One region of the Thaumasiovibrio subtropicus genome, then DNA from elsewhere that is predicted to be linked to it. Evidence: riboswitches for the same ligand, from Rfam matches in the RefSeq annotation. Region 1 holds a riboswitch; each other region holds the start of a gene.
The links. Region 1 has a riboswitch for thiamine pyrophosphate ahead of thiB (thiamine ABC transporter substrate binding subunit). Riboswitches for the same ligand answer to the same signal wherever they lie in the genome.
Positions count from the first base shown of each region.

Region 2: linked by a shared signal. The riboswitch ahead of thiD (bifunctional hydroxymethylpyrimidine kinase/phosphomethylpyrimidine kinase) and the one ahead of thiB (thiamine ABC transporter substrate binding subunit) in region 1 are both predicted to bind thiamine pyrophosphate.
Region 3: linked by a shared signal. The riboswitch ahead of thiC (phosphomethylpyrimidine synthase ThiC) and the one ahead of thiB (thiamine ABC transporter substrate binding subunit) in region 1 are both predicted to bind thiamine pyrophosphate.

Region 1 covers NZ_AP023054.1:341,059-343,327, forward strand. The annotation lists gene thiP (thiamine/thiamine pyrophosphate ABC transporter permease) at 1-162, opposite strand, end outside; gene thiB (thiamine ABC transporter substrate binding subunit) at 205-1,191, opposite strand; TPP riboswitch at 1,227-1,354, opposite strand; gene TSUB_RS01700 (DUF547 domain-containing protein) at 1,509-2,269, shown strand, end outside.
Region 2 covers NZ_AP023055.1:786,301-788,569, reverse strand. The annotation lists gene TSUB_RS19905 (hypothetical protein) at 1-215, opposite strand, end outside; TPP riboswitch at 767-871, shown strand; gene thiD (bifunctional hydroxymethylpyrimidine kinase/phosphomethylpyrimidine kinase) at 928-1,734, shown strand; gene TSUB_RS19895 (ABC transporter ATP-binding protein) at 1,731-2,269, shown strand, end outside.
Region 3 covers NZ_AP023054.1:42,476-44,744, forward strand. The annotation lists gene TSUB_RS00205 (tetratricopeptide repeat protein) at 1-528, shown strand, start outside; TPP riboswitch at 707-805, shown strand; gene thiC (phosphomethylpyrimidine synthase ThiC) at 892-2,269, shown strand, end outside.

The DNA.
Region 1 (2,269 bases):
TGCGGTGATGTGGCGAAGGTAGGGATCTTGCCAAATCTGTTGGATATCAAAGGTGGGTGCAATTAACCATAAAGAGAGGAGTGCGCCAAAAATAAAGCAAACAATAAGCCCGGCACTGAGGAGGCCGGGCAGGGTCGTTGACCAATATCGCGAGTTAAGCATGGCGTACTTGTCCGCTATATTGTTGAGATAGCATCATGACGGTTATTGAATGAGGGCAGTTTGCCATTCACGAATCCAACCGCGGCGTTTCTCATTCACCTCTTCTGCACTAAAGTTCAGCGGTGTCTTGGGTACAGTGAGTGTTTCAAAGCCCGCAGGCAGATCAACATCAATCACGGGATACATCCAGTTGCCTGTAGCGATATGTTGTTGGAATCCCTCTGAAAGCATAAATTGAAGAAAGTCGTCGGCGAGTTTGGCGTTCGGTGCATGCTTGAGCTTGGCGGCAACCTCTACTTGCATATAATGGCCCTCGTCGAAGTGTGCAGCAGCATAGTTGCTGTCTTCTTCTGCGATAAGGTGATAGGCCGGTGATGTCGTATAGGAGAGCACCATATCGGCTTCACCATCAAGGAACATGCTGTAGGCTTCAGACCATCCTTTAGTGACGGTCACGGTTTTCTTCGCAATCTTTCCCCATGCTTCAAAGGCGTTCACACCATAAACATGTTTGACCCACAGCATGAGACCTTGACCGGGTGTCGAAGTGCGAGGATCCTGATACAGGATCTTAATGTCGTCGCGCTCAATGAGGTCTTTTAGGCTTGTTGGGGGATTCTCAAGTTGGGTTTTGTTATAAACGAACGCGAAGTAGCCATAATCAAAAGGAACAAAGTGGCTATCTTGCCAACCGCCTGGCAGTGTTAGCGCGGTTGTATCGACATCGTGTTTAGCAATGAGACCGGTTTGTGTTGCTTCGACAATGAGGTTGTCATCCAGACCAAGGATGATGTCAGCATTGGATTTTTCGCCTTCAAGGCGTAAGCGGTTGAGAATAGAAACACCGTCATCAAGTGCGACATAGTTAACATTGCAATCGCATTGTGCTTCAAAGGCGGTTTTGATTGCGGGGCCTGGTCCCCAGTCACTGGCAAACGAGCTGTAGGTATAAATGTTTAATGTGTCATTCGCGGCTACTGCTGGGAGTGTTGCTGCGCACATCAGTATGGCCAAAGCGGTCTTTTTCATCGGTGCTCCAAACAAGGTGTCGGGCGGCACAGGTTATGAGCAGCGAGTCTCAATCCCTACGCCAGCTTAAACTGGATCAGGTTCATTGGGTATCGTAATAGCAATTACTCTCTCAGCCTGCAATGCTTGTTGCGCATGTATCTTGGCTCCCCATGAGAACAAGCTATTGTAACGACTCTTCATCTGTTTGTAACGATAGTGCGGTGAATGTATTGAATTCATTGACGCCATTTGTATCTGTGTCGGTGTGGTGAAAGCTTTTTGGTATCACCGGGTCTCAGTATAGCGTGAACAAATGATAGCGTGAGGAGTGAGCAATGAGAAAGTGGTGGTGGTTACTGTGGTGTGTGACGTTGCCGCTTTGGGCAGCGCCCAAGTCGGATTTGTGGCCGATGTGGGACGCTTCCCAATCTGGAAACGCCACTATTTCACATGATCGATGGCAGCAGGTGTTGAGTCGGTATGTCTCCGTTGAACAATCGCAAAGCTACTTTGATTATGGGAAATACAAAGCCAGTGGCCAAACTGACATTCAGCAGTATCTCTCCACGCTGACTGCAATTGACCCGCGAGGTTTTAGCCGTGAAGAGCAGTTTGCTTATTGGGTCAATCTCTATAACGCTCTGACGGTACAGTTGATCATTGATAACTATCCCCTCGCTTCGATAACGAAACTGGGAGGCTTCTTTCAGTTTGGCCCTTGGGATGATGAGCTTGTGGTGATTGCGGGGGAAGCATTAACGCTCAACGACATTGAACACAGAATCCTTCGCCCTATATGGCAAGAGCCTCGCATTCACTATGCGGTTAATTGCGCGAGCTTAGGTTGTCCTGATCTGTTGCCACATGCTTATACGGCCCAAAACACAGAGACACTGCTAGAGGAAGCAGCAAGGCGTTTTATCAATAGTGATAAAGGTGTGTTGATCAACGGTGATCGCGCGGTGTTAAGCTCGATCTACGACTGGTATGGCGTGGATTTTAAGCCGAGCGTTAAAGCGCATGTGAATCACTATCGTCGAGATAGCTTGCTTGGCGATCATCGCATTGACTATGAGTATGACTGGGATCTTAACCA
Region 2 (2,269 bases), on a different replicon from region 1:
AACTGTTCATTACTTGGTAAGCGCTTTTTATTGGTGCCGGAGAAAAGCTGGATTAAATATCCACCTTTTGATTGAGCATACTCCTGCTCGCACATATTTATATTGTTATCTTGAGCCAAGTCAGAAAATATATCAGCAGAGTCGATATCTGTTTGCGCGTGCAATGCGCTGGACACTGCAAATACTAGTGGCAACAAATGATACTTCTTCTTCATAATGTTCTGCTTAATTAAAATAAACGGTAACAAACAACATTGTCATTTGCATGGATTGTTGACCTCAATTGCCCAATGTTACCACATTAGCCGATTCAATCATCGCCAGATTGACAGACAAATTAGTAAATTCGGCACTAAGATCAACAGCATGAACTTGACGACTCTCAAATTTTCCGGCGAGGTACACAAAAATGCCATGACAATATGAAGTATTTGGCTCAAATTCGCACGGTAACAGCATTGATACTCAATCCACCTCACTCAGCATAGTGACGAATAACGTCCCTACCCCGTTGAGTAATTTATACGCTATCACCACATTCCATCTGGGTTGCATATGTTATCTTGACAACATTTCATGCATTATTTGCAACCAAGTAACTGGTGTGCTGTTTCCTGCATCTGATCTCCCTTCATGAAACGAAAGGTCAAAGACAGTTTGACACAGAGCACAGTTTTTTGATGTATTTAGCTTATTATTCGCAAAGTTAGCCTTACAAACCTATCTGTGAGGCTAACATTCACACTTTGTGCTGACATCAAAGCGCAAAAGTTAGTCGGGGAGCTCAAGTGAGAGCTGAGACTGTTAAATAACAGGACCCGTTGAACCTGATTCAGTTAATACTGGCGTAGGGAACTAACAGGCAGATCACGACTATCTTGCTTCCTGTTATTCGATCTACGTCGCTAAGAAAGGGAAGCAAAGCCTATGTCTACTCCAATCACTTTGACCATCGCAGGCTCCGATAGTGGTGGCGGCGCTGGTATTCAGGCGGATATCAAAGCGATTTCTGCCACAGGTGGCTACGCTTGCTCAGCGATTACCGCATTAACCGCACAAAACACCCAGGGCGTTCAAGGTATCTTACCCATTGATACTGACTTTGTTGCTCAACAACTTGATGCGATTTTCACAGACCTCAATGTCAAAGCCGTCAAAATTGGCATGCTGGCGGATAGCAATATCATTGGCGTTGTCGCGGAGAAACTGCGTCAGTATAGGCCACAGCATATCGTGCTAGACCCTGTCATGGTCGCGACGAGCGGTGATTTGCTGTTAAAAACAGACGCCATTGAAAGCCTAAAAAACGAACTGTTGCCCCTTGCCACGGTTATCACGCCTAATTTGCCCGAGGCGGCAGCACTCACAGGCCTACCAATCCCCCATAACGATGCGGAGACAAAATCACTGATAGCCGCATTGCAAGCACTCAATACCCACGCGGTATTACTCAAAGGCGGGCATCACCATGACGATAGCCAAGCCACTGACTATCTAATAAAAGACGGGAAAGTCACCCCGTATACCGTGGCTCGCCACCACACACACAACACCCATGGTACGGGATGTACTCTCTCGTCAGCGATTGCGAGCTACTTAGCGCAGCAGCACACTTTACATACCGCAGTGGAACTCGGCAAAGCCTACATAACCGACGCGATTAAACACGCCGATGACCTCGAAATTGGCAAAGGCCACGGGCCCGTTAATCACTTCTTTGCTCTCAAAAAATGACCATTACGGCTAATTCGCTGAGCTTGAGATTTGATAATGAAGCTCAGCCACTTTTTGACAACCTCAGCTTTGCTTTTCGTGACTGGACCTGCGTCCTAGGACGAAGCGGTTGTGGTAAAACGACCTTACTTCGTTTACTGGCGGGGTTAACGGACGACGCGCACTTTACGTCGGGCGATATCCGTCTCGGTGATGGTCAGCAAACACAACCACTTAGCCATCAACACGTGGCCTATATGGGACAACAAGACTTGCTGTTCCCTTGGCTCAATGTGCTCGATAACGTCTGCCTATCCTCGGTGATTAAAGGCAAAAAGCCAACCCAAAGCCAGTGTCAAAGAGCCAAGGCATTATTGAAAGAGGTTGGCCTTGAGGGTGAAGAAGCAAAAACACCAAACCAACTTTCCGGTGGAATGCGACAACGCGTTGCTTTGGCAAGAACACTCATGCAAGACAAGCCAGTGGTGTTGATGGATGAGCCATTCTCTGCCCTAGATGCCGTCACGCGACATAAGCTTCAGGCACTGAGTGCCAA
Region 3 (2,269 bases), 300 kb from region 1:
CGCCATGAACCAGATTCAGCACAAGTACTTGCTAGCCTTGGCGATTACCACTTAACTGTTGGCGAGGTTGAACTGGCGATTGAATTTGCATTGCAAGCGCTAAAATTAGAGCCTGAAAATGCCTCTGCAAACGTTTTGATGGGAAGCGCGCAGCTTGCAGCTGGAAATGTCGATGATGCTGCTTATCACGCAAAGTTTGCAATCCTCCAGAATCCTCACTCTGAAATTGCGTTACAACTGCTCGCAGATATAAAAGCACGCCAAAGTTGGCTCTTGGGGTTGTGGTGGCAATTTAACAATAAAGTGACTGCGCTAAGTGACGTGGGCTCCGCGCTCGTGCTCATCGGCGGCTATCTCCTGTTCAATTTATTGTCACAATTATTAACCGATTTTGGTTATCAGAGCCTGTCCACTGCGACTGCTTTTGTCTGGCTAGGTATCGTTGTCTATAGCTGGGTCTGTATACCACTCTATTATCGACAGCTCAGAAAAGAGCTATCGACATTCCAGTTCAAACCGGACTTTTAAGAATGCGAACCAGCCTGTTTGTTTACTTAGGCAGACAGGCCTCGTATCTAGCCAATCTTGCGTGCTAATTAAGATCGTTTCTCATCATTGCACGCTCTTTTCAGCACATTGTTAAAAAACGTCACATTATCTTGTCTCTGGCTTGCTGGATGGAGGTTGAGTAACTTATACTCGCTCCGTGAACTTGTCGGAGTGCCATTTGGCTGAGACCGTAATAACGGGATCCGTTGAACCTGATCAGGCTAATACCTGCGAAGGGAACAAGAGCAAGAATGCTGTATATCTCGCAGTAGATCTATCTTTTGCTCATCTAGCACCTTTCCGGCAAGCATTTTCCCTTACAAGGACAAAAAGGAAATTGCTATGTCGAGCCGTAAACAAGCCCGTTTGGATGCAAAACAATTTATTGACTCCCTAACGGTGCAACCTTATCCAAATTCTCAGAAAGTCTATGTCACTGGTAGCCGTGAAGATATTCGTGTTCCTATGCGCGAGATCTCTGTCAGCGATAGCCTCGTTGGCGGTACGAAAGAGAACCCACAGTTTGAACCTAATGAGCCAGTGCGTGTGTATGACACCTCGGGCTATTACACAGACCCTGAACAGAACATTGATATTTACTCCGGCCTAAACTTCGTTCGTGAGAACTGGATTGAAGAGCGCAATGACACTGAGCTTCTTGATGAACAGAGCTCTGCCTATAGTCGTGAACGTATGGCGGATGACACCTTGGATGATTTGCGTTTTAACCTGCGTGCTCGTATTCGTCGTGCGAAGCCGGGTCAATGTGTCACTCAGTTGCACTATGCGCGTAAAGGCATCATTACCCCAGAGATGGAGTACATCGCCATTCGTGAGAACATGGGTCGTGCAAAGTATCGTGATGAAGTGTTAAACCAGCAGCATCCCGGTGTCAGCTTTGGCGCAAACTTGCCGAAAGAAATTACGCCAGAATTTGTGCGTAAAGAAGTGGCAGAAGGTCGAGCGATCATTCCTGCCAATATCAACCACCCTGAATCAGAGCCGATGATTATTGGTCGAAACTTCCTTGTGAAGGTCAACTCTAACATTGGTAACTCAGCGGTAAGCTCATCGATAGAAGAAGAAGTTGAAAAGCTGGTATGGTCAACCCGCTGGGGTGGCGACACCGTGATGGATCTGTCGACGGGGCGTAATATCCATGAAACACGTGAGTGGATTCTACGTAATAGCCCAGTACCAATCGGTACCGTTCCAATGTATCAAGCGCTAGAAAAAGTGAATGGTGTTGCTGAGAACCTGACTTGGGAAGTGTTCCGAGATACGTTACTAGAGCAAGCGGAGCAAGGTGTCGATTACTTTACCATTCACGCCGGTGTACTTTTACGCTACGTACCAATGACCGCGAAGCGTGTAACTGGCATCGTTTCTCGTGGTGGCTCCATTATGGCGAAATGGTGTTTAGCGCACCATAAAGAGAGTTTCCTCTATGTGCACTTCCGCGAGATTTGTGAAATCTGTGCGCAATATGATATTTCACTGTCGCTTGGTGATGGTCTACGTCCGGGCTCGGTTGCTGATGCCAATGATGAAGCGCAATTCAGTGAATTACGCACCCTTGGTGAGCTGACCAAGATTGCATGGGAATACGATGTTCAGGTCATGATTGAAGGTCCAGGACACGTACCAATGCATATGATCAAAGAGAACATGGATGAGCAACTTAAGCATTGCCACGAAGCACCATTCTATACGCTTGGTC